Regions from separate parts of the Nocardia sp. NPDC058666 genome, predicted to be linked through region 1. Evidence: riboswitches for the same ligand, from Rfam matches in the RefSeq annotation. Region 1 holds a riboswitch; the other holds the start of a gene.
The links. A riboswitch is a leader RNA that binds a small molecule or an ion and turns the genes downstream of it on or off. The one in region 1 is predicted to bind S-adenosylmethionine.
Positions count from the first base shown of each region.

Region 1 (5,680 bases):
CCTACAACCTGGTCACTTTGCGCACGTTGCCGCGCGGGGGTTCCGGCGTGATCGAGCCGGTCACGGTGTGTGTTCCCGCCCGCGACGAAGCCGACCGCCTGCCCGCGCTGATCGCGGACCTGCGCGCGCAAACCGGCGTCCCCCGGTTGACGGTGTTGATCCTGGACGACGCGTCCACCGACGGTACCTACGACGCCGCACTGGCCGCGATCGCCGACGACCCCCGCTTCACCGTGCTGTGCTCGGCCGCCCACCCCGCCCCCGGCTGGACCGGCAAGGCCGCCGCCTGCGCCCGACTGGCTGCGCGCACCGACGCGGCCGCCCTGGTTTTCGTCGATGCTGACGTGCGCCTGGCACCCCACGCCATCGCCGCAGCGGTGACCGAATTACGCAGGCGCGGGGCAGGTTTGGTGTCGGCGTGGCCGGTACAGGAAGCGGGTTCGATCACCGAACACCTGGTCCAGCCGCTGCTCGCGTGGTCATGGGCCTCGACGTTGCCGGTCGGCCCCGCCAATCACAGCCTGCGCCCGTCCACCGCCGTCGCCTGCGGACAGTTCCTCGCCGTCGACGCACAGGCGTACCGCGCGGGCGGCGGTCACGCGGCCGTAGCGGCAAGTGCCACAGAGGATCTCGACCTGGCACGCGCCATGCGTCGAGCAGGTCACCGCACCGCCCTGGTAGCCGCGGGCCCGGCCGCGAGCACCCGAATGTACTCCGGCACAACCGAACTCACCGACGGCTACACCCGGTGGCTGTGGTCGGCCTACGGTGGCCGCCGCGACACCGGTGCCGCCATCGGAATCCTTGCCGCCCTTGCCTATTGGCTGCCACCCCTGGCCGCCCTGTTCGGCCGCGGTAAGACCCGCCGCATCGGCCTACTCGGCTACCTGGCCGCGATCACGAGCCGACTTGCCGCCCGCACCATCGAAACCCGCCGCACCCCCACCGGTCCCGACATCGCCTCGGCCCTGGCCCACCCGATAGGCGTGGCCCACTACCTGACCCTGTGGACCCGCTCCCACCACCGCCACCGCGCTGGCCGCCTCCGCTGGAAACAGCGCCCGCTGGTCACCCCCGACACCCCCATCGCCCGCCAGGCCTGATTGTCACGCGGCGAGGTCTCAGTCGACCTCGGTGATGCCGATGGTCGGGAAGAAGAAGCAGGATTTGCCCGCGTTGTCCACGGTGCCGAATACCGCGGCCAAGACCGTGCCTTTGCCGGTGTCGACGGGGACCGCTCGCACGCCACCGACCGGAATCGCGGCGAAAAGGAAGTCGCGGATGGCGGTTTCGGCCAGTGGGCGCAGTTCCACGGGGACTTCGGGCGGGACCAGCGCGCGGACGATGTCGGCGATCGACCCCATCGACTCCATACCGCCGCGCCCGGTGCTGATATTGAGCCAGGCCACCTGCATGCCTGCGGTTTTCGTCGCGGCGGTGTCGGCGGCCAAGCCGTAGGGCAGGAACGTGAACAGCGTCTGGCCGGACTTCACGGCGGACAGGTCCAGGCCGGGGATCGGGAGCGTGTTCGCAGGCCACGGGCCCGGCACCGCACCCGCGACGGCCGGGACCAGGCCCGCGCCGTCGCCCGAACAGTTCAGGGCGACCGTCGGGTAGAGGAACGGCTGGATACCCAGGGCTTTCAGCGTCTCGACGACCGTCTGGTACGCGCCGAGCAGGTCTGCGGGACCGGCGGCGGGCGTGGCGTCCCTGGTGACGGCGGGCGTCACCGGAACAGCGGGTTCGGCGGCAGCCGACGGCGCGGCCAGCAGCAGCGCGGCGGCGCAGGCCGTCAGCGAGGTCAGTGCGGTGGAACGACGCGGCATGATCACGGCGAACTCCTCATCGACTCAGAGAAGCCCGACGCTACCCCGCCCGGTGACCATTTCCGCCCAGGTGAAGTGACCGCCCGTTCGGCGCGTCGCAATCTCCCAGCGAACCCACCGGCCACGCCACGGTTCGTGTTCGCGGGTCGTGGACCACACCGAACCGGGGCAATTGTGCTCGGACTCGGTGCCGACACCAACCCCTGCACTCACGCTGATTTCTACCGTTGTGAACCATCGTGGCTGTGCCGCATGCTGATTCAGCTCGGGCCGCAAGGCCGGGGCACAACCATCCAGAGCGACCGAGAGACCTGGCTCGATGACGTCGCAGCAACCCGCCCGTTCGAGGGTGTGGGTGCTTCCGCCGGGTTCGATGGAGGAGATCTTGTGAACACTTCCTGTCCGGCCTGAGCGCCGCCAGATCGCGTACCCGTCGCTGGCCGGGTGGAGGTCGCCGTACCTCGTTCCACTGTGCTGCTGAGGACTCCCATGACCGCGTCCGCCGTCACCGCCCCGCCGGGCGACACCGCACCCCCTGAGCCGGATCCCATCGACAACGACCTGCCCCGGATCGCCGGTTCCTGGCATCCGTGGCGGTGGGTCGTCGCCGCGGTCGCACTGCTGCTGGTGGCCCAGTTCGCGCACGGTCTGATCACCAATCCGGGGTGGGACTGGGGCACGTTCGCCCAGTATTTCACCGCGAAATCGGTGCTGGCCGCGCTGCGGGTGACCATCGAGTTGACCCTGTGGGGCACCGTGCTCGGTTTCGCGATCGGCACGCTGCTGGCGATCGGGCGGGTGTCGAACAATCCTGTGCTGCGGGTGATCGCCTGGACCTACATCTGGGCGTTCCGGTCGATTCCGCTGATCGTGCAGTTGCTGTTCTGGTTCAACATCGCGTACCTGTATCCCCGTCTGTCGGTGGGTATTCCGTTCGGACCCGCGTTCTTCGATTTCGAAGTCAACGGCGTGATCAGCGGTTTCACCGCGGCGGTGATCGGGTTGGCTCTGCATCAGGCGGCGTACTCGGCCGAACTGATCCGGGCGGGCCTGCTCGCCGTCGACAGCGGTCAGCTCGAAGCTGCTGCGGCACTGGGCATTCCGCGCTGGCGACAGTTCCGCACGATCGTGCTCCCGCAGGCGATGCGTTCGATCCTGCCCAATGCCGCCAATGAGGTGATCAGCCTGTTCAAGGGCACCTCGATCGTGTCGGTGATGGCGATCGCCGAGCTGTTCTACCAGGTCCAGGTGATCTTCGGCCGCAACGGTCGGGTGGTGCCGCTGCTGATGGTGGCCACCGCCTGGTACATCGTGCTCACCACCGCGCTGACGATCGTCCAGTTCTACATCGAACGCCACTACGCCAAGGGCGCGCAGCGTGAGCTGCCGCCGACACCGTGGCAGAAGGTCCGCACCAAGGTGACCGAGATCGCCGCCGCACCCCGAGGAGCTACCCGATGACCACTGCGGTGCGGGCGCGAGGAATTCGTAAGTCCTACAACGGAACCGAGGTGTTGCGTGGTATCGACCTGGCGGTGCGGACCGGCGAAGTGGTCGCGCTGATCGGCCCGTCCGGGTCGGGCAAGTCCACGCTGCTGCGGGTGCTCAATCATCTAGAAGCGCAGGACGCGGGCACGGTGCACGTCGACGGTGAGTTGATCGGCTACCGGCAGCGCGGCGATATCCTGCGGCCGCTGCCCGATCGTGCGGTGCGTGCTCAGCGCAGCCAGATCGGTTTCGTGTTCCAGCAATTCAACCTGTTTCCGCATCTCACCGCCCTGGAAAACATTGTGCTGGCACCGGTTTCGTCGCAGGGACGCCCGCGCGACGAGGTGGTGGCCGAGGCGAAGCACCTGCTACACCGGGTGGGGCTTGCCGATTTCGCCGATGCCTACCCGCGTCGACTGTCGGGCGGGCAGCAGCAACGCGTGGCCATCGCGCGTGCGCTGGCGTTGAAACCGCGCCTGATCCTGTTCGACGAGCCCACCTCCGCGCTGGACCCGGAACTGGTCGGCGAAGTCCTCGCGGTAATCCGCGATCTCGCTGTCACCGGCACCGCGCTGGTGATCGTGACTCACGAAATCGGTTTCGCTCGTGAGGTCGCCGACACGGTGGTGTTCCTCGACGAGGGCCGCATCGTCGAACGCGGTGCCGCCGCGACCGTTCTCGATCATCCCGAACATCCACGCACGCAGGCATTCCTGTCGCGCGTGCGCTGACTGTCCCTTCCCACGAACAGGTTTCGACACTGATGAAACTTTCCACGCTGATCGGCATCATTTCGGCGGCGACACTGCTGACCGCAGGGTGCGCCGATCCCGAGACGGCCGAAACCGTCCAGGCCGGCACGGTCACCTTCGACCTGTCACCCACCCAGCAGGGCCGGGTGCACGTGGCGAAGGTCGACGCGATCGCCGCGACTGTGCCGCAGGCGATTCGCGATCGCGGCACGCTGATCGTGACCGGTGCCGCCGGTGCCGCGCCGCCGCTGCGGTTCTATGCCACCGACGACAAGACCGTGGTCGGTTCCGAGATCGACTTCGCCAACCTGGTGGCCGACAAGCTGGGCCTGAAACTGGTGACGCAGGTGGCGGATTGGACGCAGAACTTCGTGCGCGTGGACTCCGGTGAGGTCGATGCGTTCATCTCCAATGTGACCGTCACCGAGGAGCGCAAGGAGAAGTACGACTTCGCGACCTACCGCAAGGACAACGTCACCCTCGAGGTGCCCGCGGACAGTGCGCTGACGTTCACCGACCGAAAGAGCCTGGTGGGCAAGCGAATCGGTGTCGGCGCGGGCACGAACCAGGAACAGCTGCTGGTGAAGTGGAACGAACAGAATGTCGCCGAGGGACTGGCGCCGATCGACATCGCCTACTACCAGCAGGTCACCGACTACTACCTCGCGCTGGCCTCGAAGCGACTCGACGGCTTCATCGGACCCGGCCCCACGGGCCTCTACCACTCCGCGACCACCGGCGAGACCAAGGTCATCGCCACCTTCTCCGGTGCCGGTGAGGGTTTGCAGGGCGAGATCGCGGTGCTGACCAAGAAGAACAGCGGCCTCAATGCCGCCATCCACCGGGCACTGGTCGACGCCATCGCCGACGGCAGCTACCAGAAGGTCCTCGATCGCTGGGGTCTGGATTCGGAGAAGGTCGCCGAGTCGCGGATCAACCCGCCGGGGTTGCCGAAAAAGCCTGTCGCATGAGGTCATTCGAGACGCTAGGAGCGCGCGCATGAAATTCCTGCTGATGACGCTGATCACCCGGGTGCCCGATCCGGCTACCGGCGTGGTTCCCACGACACGTGATCGCCTGCACGAGGTGGTCGAACAAGCCAGGTGCGCTGAGGAATTCGGGTATGACGGGTTCGCTGTCGGTGAGCGGCACGAGGATCCGTTCCTGTCGGCCGCTCCCCCGGTGGTGCTGAGCCATATCGCGGCGGTGACCTCGCGGATCAGCCTGTTCACCGCGGTCACCACGTTGAGTCTGCTCGATCCGGTGCGCGCGTTCGAGGACTATTCGACGGTGGACAATCTGTCCGACGGCAGGCTCGAGCTGATCATCGGCAAGGGCAACGGTGCCGCCCAGGCGCAGCTGTATCACGTCACCGCCCAGGATCAGTGGCAGCGCAATCGTGAAGGCTACGAACTTTTTCGGGCGCTGTGGGACAGCGAGGAGGTGACGTGGTCGGGCCGGTTCCGACCCTCGCTGACCGCGGCCAAGGCGTTGCCGCGACCGTTGCAGCCGCGAGTGCGGATCTGGCACGGCAGCGCGACCAGCCGGGAGTCGGTGGAACTGGCTGCACGACACGGTGATCCGGTGTTCTCGGCCAACGTCACCAATCCGATC
Region 1 covers NZ_JBHXRY010000007.1:139,635-145,314, reverse strand. Annotated here, with positions in the region: gene ACFWVD_RS18335 (glycosyltransferase) at 1-1,103, shown strand, start outside; gene ACFWVD_RS18330 (hypothetical protein) at 1,122-1,826, opposite strand; SAM riboswitch class I at 2,113-2,206, shown strand; gene ACFWVD_RS18325 (amino acid ABC transporter permease) at 2,316-3,287, shown strand; gene ACFWVD_RS18320 (amino acid ABC transporter ATP-binding protein) at 3,284-4,045, shown strand; gene ACFWVD_RS18315 (ABC transporter substrate-binding protein) at 4,078-5,037, shown strand; gene ACFWVD_RS18310 (LLM class flavin-dependent oxidoreductase) at 5,066-5,680, shown strand, end outside.

Region 2 (5,680 bases), on a different contig from region 1:
CGCACGCGACGACGGTTGCCTCGGTCGGCCCGTAGGTATTCCACACTTCACGCTCGGGGCCCGCCAGGCGCTCGGCCAGCTCGGGCGGCACCGCTTCCCCACCAAAGATCAACAGCCGCACCGATTCCAGTGCTTGCGCGGGCCAGGTCGCGGCCAGCGTCGGCACCGTCGACACGATGCTGATCTCGCGGCGCATCAGCCACGGGCCCAGATCGGCGCCGGTGCGCACCAGGTCGCGCGGGGCGGGGACCAGGCAGGCGCCGTTGCGCCAGGCCAGCCACATTTCCTCGCAGGAGGCGTCGAAGGCCACCGACAGTCCGGCCAGTACGCGGTCGCCGGGGCCGATCGGGGCCTGCTGCAGGAACAGGCGCGCCTCGGCATCGACGAAGGCGGCGGCGTTGCGATGGGTTACCGCAACACCTTTCGGGGTTCCGGTGGAGCCGGAGGTGAAGATGATCCACGCGTCGTCGTCGGGGGACGGCAGGGTGTTCCAGTCGTGGTCGCCCATGGCCGTGGTCTGTGACTCGATGCCGTCGGCGGTCGCGATCGCGCTCACCTTCGCCTCGCCGAAGACCAGCTTGGCGCGTTCCTCCGGGTCGTCGGCGTCGACGGGCACGTAGGCCGCGCCGCAGTAGAGCACCGCCAGAATCGTCACGTACAGCGCCGCGCTACCCGACGGCATCCGCACGCCGACCCGGTCGCCCGGTCGCACGCCCGCCTCGGTCAGCTCGGCCATGCGGGCCTCGATCGTGGCGATCAGCTCCATGTACGTGAGCACGACCGCGCCGTCGTCGATCGCCGGTGCGTCCGGGTGTGCCAGCGCGGTGCTGGTCAGAATGTCGACCAGGGTGCGCGGCGGCGCGGCGAGATCGGCGCGCAACAGCGGGTCGCGAAGAACCGCCGGAACCTGTGGCTCGAGCATCGTGCTCAGTCCACCTCTCATCGGTTGACCCCCATCGGTGGTGTCTGTTGTTTCATGAGCGGGTTACCGGAGGGCAAACGGGATGGTCACCAGATGCCAACGGTACTCGCGGAGGGACTTGCTCGACGGCAGCGTGCGGCGTGCCGTCGGCGCTGATCACGACGGCGATTCCGGCAACTCGCCCAGCGCCGTGACCACCAGTCGGTGCAGCGTGCGCTGTTCTTGTTCGTCGAGGCCGTCCAGCACTCGGGCGGTGGCTTCGACGATCAGTTTGTCGGTGCGCTTGCACTGCTTGCGCCCCGCCTCGGTGATCCGCAGTCGGTACTTGCGGCGATCCTTGCCGTCGCGGGTGCGTTCGACCAGGTCGGCGCGTTCCAACGCATCGATCAGCCGCACGACTTCGCTGCGGTCGATGCCGAGCGCGTCGCCGACTTTCTTCTGCGTCAGGTCGGCGTTCTCCTCGATGAAGGTGAGCACCCAGTGATCGCGCAACGGCACGTCGATCTCGGCGTGCAGCGCCTTGGTGAGCCGTCCGAGCGCGTACACCGGGTAGCGCGGCAGGCCGCGGACGGAGTTCGTGTTCGTGGACATGAGAGAGGACTCTAGCAAATAGTGGAGCCGCTCAATCATCTCGGGTGTCCATCATGGGGTTTTCAGATGGTTGAGAAGTGGGCGTGACCAGGCAACTCGGGGCAATCGCGCGATCTCGAAAATTCTGATGATCCCGACGTGTCGACCGCCCACTTCCTGTGACTCACGCCTTGACGGTTGACAGGTCCCGCGATCGTCTGTCACTCTCGTTGCAGGTCACGAGTACCAGTGTTCAGCCCCGGCTTGCTGGTCGGCAACCCTCCTCCGCGGTGGGGTGCTCCGGGTGACGACCTGGCTGACGTCCGCATCGGACGCGGCAAGCGCGGGCCAACTCTTCGAGCGGGTCCCTGAACCGACGGGATTTCGTCATGACTGCTGTAATCGACCCCACCTGTGCCATCGCCGCCGTGTCCGGCGCTGACCTGCGCGTTCCGCTCGTGCAGGGCGGCACGAGCACCTACGCCAACTTCGACTACGCCGCCAGCGCGCCCGCGTTGAAGCAGGTCACCGACCGGATCTCGCAGCTGCTGCCGTTCTACGCCAGCGTGCACCGCGGTGCCGGGTACGCGTCGCGGATCTCCACCGAGTGCTACGAGGCCTCGCGCGGCTCGGTCGCCCGGTTCCTCGACGCCGACGACGACCAGGTCGTCGTCTTCACGCGCAACACCACCGATTCGCTGAACCTGCTGGCCGGGTGCGTGCCGGGGGAGACCGTGGTGCTCGATATCGAACATCACGCGAACTTCCTGCCGTGGACCGAGCACGGTCGCCGGGTCGTGCGCGCCGGTGCCACCGTCGAGGAGACGGTGCAGCGGGTGGTCGCCGAACTGTGCAGCAAGCCCGCCGCGCTGCTCGCGGTGACCGGCGCGTCCAATGTCACCGGTGAGGTGCTGCCGCTGGAACGTCTCGCGCGGATCGCGCATCTGTGTGGTGCGCGCATCCTCGTCGACGCCGCGCAGCTGGCGCCGCATCGTCGGATCTCGTTGCGCGAGACCGGCATCGACTATCTCGCCTTCTCCGGGCACAAGCTGTACGCGCCGTTCGGCTCGGGCGTGCTCGTGGGTCGACGTGACTGGCTGGACCAGGGCGAGCCGTACCTGGCCGGCGGTGGCGCGGTGCGCAATGTCGGTGTGTCCGAAGTGGAATGGGCCTGCGCACCCCAGCGGCACGAAGGCGGATCCCCGAATGTGTTGGGCGCGGCCGCCATCGCCGCCGCCTGCGACGCACTCGCCGCCATCGACCCCACCGAACTCGTTGCGCACGAACGCTTCCTGGCCGACCGCCTCCGCGACGGCCTGTCCACGATCCCCGGCGTCGACCTGGTCACCATCTGGTCCGACAGCCCCGACTGTGTGGGCATCGTCGCCTTCACCGTCGCCGACTACGCCCCCGGCCAGGTAGCCGCCTACCTCTCCGCCGAACACGCCATCGGCGTCCGCGACGGCCGCTTCTGCGCCCACCCCCTCCTGGCAAGCCTGGGCCTGGACGCCGCCCTGCGCGCCAGCATCGGCCTCGGCACCACCGCCGCCGACGTAGACCGCCTGATCGACGCCGTCACCACCCTGGTCGCCACCGGCCCCACCTGGACCTACGCCCCCACCGACGGCCACTGGAACCCCACCCCCGAAACCCGCCCCCTCACCGCGTCTTCCCCCGAAGGCGCGGCCCCCTGCTTGATCGGGTAACCGCCAACCCGGCGTAATCGACCACTTCGACGCTCAAAAGTCAGAAAACTGATTTCGACGAGGCGAATTGGTCGATTACGCCAGTTTCGGCGGCATCCCCGCATGGGAGATCGGCCCATCGCCCGCGCCGGGTACTCGGAGGAGCCAGGCCCCGTGGTGCCGTCCACGACGCTCGCGCCACCTCCGCCGCCCGTCATCGTCCCTGTGCCCACCACGACCGTTGACGTGCCTGCCCCACGTGTTGCGCCCGTCCCCGCACCCGAAGTACCCGCGCCGGCCAGCGCCTACTACCCGAATTGCAAGGCGGCCAAAGCAGCCGGCGCCGCGCCGCTGCACCGGGGCGACCCGGGGTACAGATCCAGCTTGGACCGAGACGGGGACGGCATCGCCTGCGAAAAATAGTCTCGTCGTTCTTCCGGCCTAGTCGGCGGTCGAGGTCGAGTGCACGACATCGCCCGGCTGGACGAGCTGGGAGATCGTGTCCGAAAAGGTGAATGAGTATTCGCCTCTGGATGATCGGTGGAATTCGATCCACTGGAGGGTTCCGTCGGCGATCACCTCGTCGCCCCGCCGGAGTTCCACGTGGTCGCCCTGACGGAAGTCGCCGATCGCATAGCCCGTCACGAACGGGTTCGGTTTGTAGCTGACAGGGAAGACGCCGGTTACGCGGAACTCGCTCATGGACTCTCAGGTGTCGAGGGGGGTGGGGCGGTGGTATTTGCCGTTGTAGTACAGCAACGGGGCGGCTGAGGGGGATTCTTCGGTTTGGTCGTGGACTCGGGTTACCAGGCCTACGGCGAGGGTGTGGTCGCCCAGGTCTATGAGTTTGTGGAGGGTGGTGCGCAGCCAGATGGGGGTGCCGTGCAGGACTGGTTCGCCGGTGGGGAGGGTGGTCCACAGGGAGCGGTCGGTGAAGCGGTCGGCGGCGGTGCGGGAGAAGCGGTGGGCCAGGTCGTGTTGGTGTTCGCCCAGGAAATGGATGACCACGGAGTCGGCGGCGCGCAGGGCGTCGATGCTCGACGAGGTGTGGGCGATGTTGAACGAGACCAGGGGTGGTTCCAGCGACAGGGAGGCGAAGGAGGTGGCGGTGAAGCCGACGGGGCCGGTGTCGGCGTCGAGGGTCACCACGGTGACGCCGGCCGGATAATGGCGCATGGAGGCCCGGTATTGCTCGGCGGTGATCCCGCTCAGATCGTCGGGAACTACCAGGCCGGTCTCGGAAGGTTGTACATCGCCCACCGCTTCAACTTACGCCCGCCCAACCCGCGTTCCTGCGCCCGCGTTGTCCGATTGGTCTGACTGGGTGGTCGCGGTCGCGGTAAAAACGCAGGGCACAGGCCCGGGACAATCGGGGCGTCGGGTTTTCGATCTGCCTGCGCTCAATGCCGCGCGACTTCAGTCCAGGTCGAGCGGCAAACCCGCCGTGATACGGACCAGTTCGCGGAAGTTGGTGCGGAACACCGTGTTCGGGTGACCACCCGCCGCCCAGACTTCGGAGTGGGCGGCCAGCGCCGTATCGACCCAGGTGGGAAGGTTGGTGGGATGGCCGAGTGGCGCGGTGCCGTCGATGGGTTGGCCGGTGATGCGTTCGACCAACGGCGTGGGGGCGGGGGTCAGGGTGCCTTCGAGGCGTTTGCCCGTGCGGGTGAGGTCGACGTGGTGGTGGTCGGCTACCAGGATCAGGACCGGGTCGTCGTCGAGCAGGAAGACCTGGGCGGTGAGAATCGCGGTGGGGTGCGCGCCCATGGCGCGGGCGGCCGCGGCCGCGGTGGGGGACGGCGTCTCGGGGCAGACGATGACGCCGTGGTGCCCGCGGGCGATGAGAGTTTCCGCGACCCGGCATGCGACCGGCGGCAATGACGACCTGCGCATGTCATCCAGAGTAGGTCGATTGCCGGAAATGTGCTGTGTTACTGGAGTTCTGGTGCAGCCTCGGGGGTGCGAGACCGAGGTGGACGGGCCGGGAGGCGATAATCACCCCATGAGTGAATGGAAGGCTTTCGCCGTCGAGATCGCCGACAACGTCGCGCAGGTGACGTTGACGGGGCCGGGTAAGGGCAATGCGATGGGCCCGGATTTCTGGCGGGAGTTGCCGGAGATCTTCGCCGAGCTCGACGCCGACGCGCAGGTGCGGGCGGTGGTGATCACGGGGTCGGGCAAGCATTTCTCGTACGGTCTCGATCTGGCGGCGACCGCGGGGACGCTGGCGCCGGTGTTGGCCGATGACGCGAAGGCCGCGCCTCGTGCGAAGTTTCTCGAGGAGATCCGGCGGATGCAGGCTTCGGTGACGGCGCTGGCCGAGTGCACCAAACCGGTGATCGCGGCGATCTCCGGGTGGTGCATCGGTGGTGGGCTCGACTTGATCGCGGCCGCGGATATTCGGCTGGCCAGCGCGGACGCGAAGTTCAGCTTGCGTGAGGCGAAGGTGGCGATCGTCGCCGACATCGGTTCGCTGCAGCGGCTGCCGGGGATCATCGGCGAG
Region 2 covers NZ_JBHXRY010000002.1:39,747-45,426, forward strand. Annotated here, with positions in the region: gene ACFWVD_RS06705 (Pls/PosA family non-ribosomal peptide synthetase) at 1-922, opposite strand, end outside; gene ACFWVD_RS06710 (MarR family winged helix-turn-helix transcriptional regulator) at 1,079-1,513, opposite strand; SAM riboswitch class IV at 1,728-1,842, shown strand; gene ACFWVD_RS06715 (aminotransferase class V-fold PLP-dependent enzyme) at 1,882-3,198, shown strand; gene ACFWVD_RS06720 (excalibur calcium-binding domain-containing protein) at 3,301-3,600, shown strand; gene ACFWVD_RS06725 (hypothetical protein) at 3,619-3,879, opposite strand; gene ACFWVD_RS06730 (flavin reductase family protein) at 3,886-4,353, opposite strand; gene ACFWVD_RS06735 (YbaK/EbsC family protein) at 4,594-5,070, opposite strand; gene ACFWVD_RS06740 (crotonase/enoyl-CoA hydratase family protein) at 5,180-5,680, shown strand, end outside.
Region 2: linked by a shared signal. The riboswitch ahead of ACFWVD_RS06715 (aminotransferase class V-fold PLP-dependent enzyme) and the one ahead of ACFWVD_RS18325 (amino acid ABC transporter permease) in region 1 are both predicted to bind S-adenosylmethionine.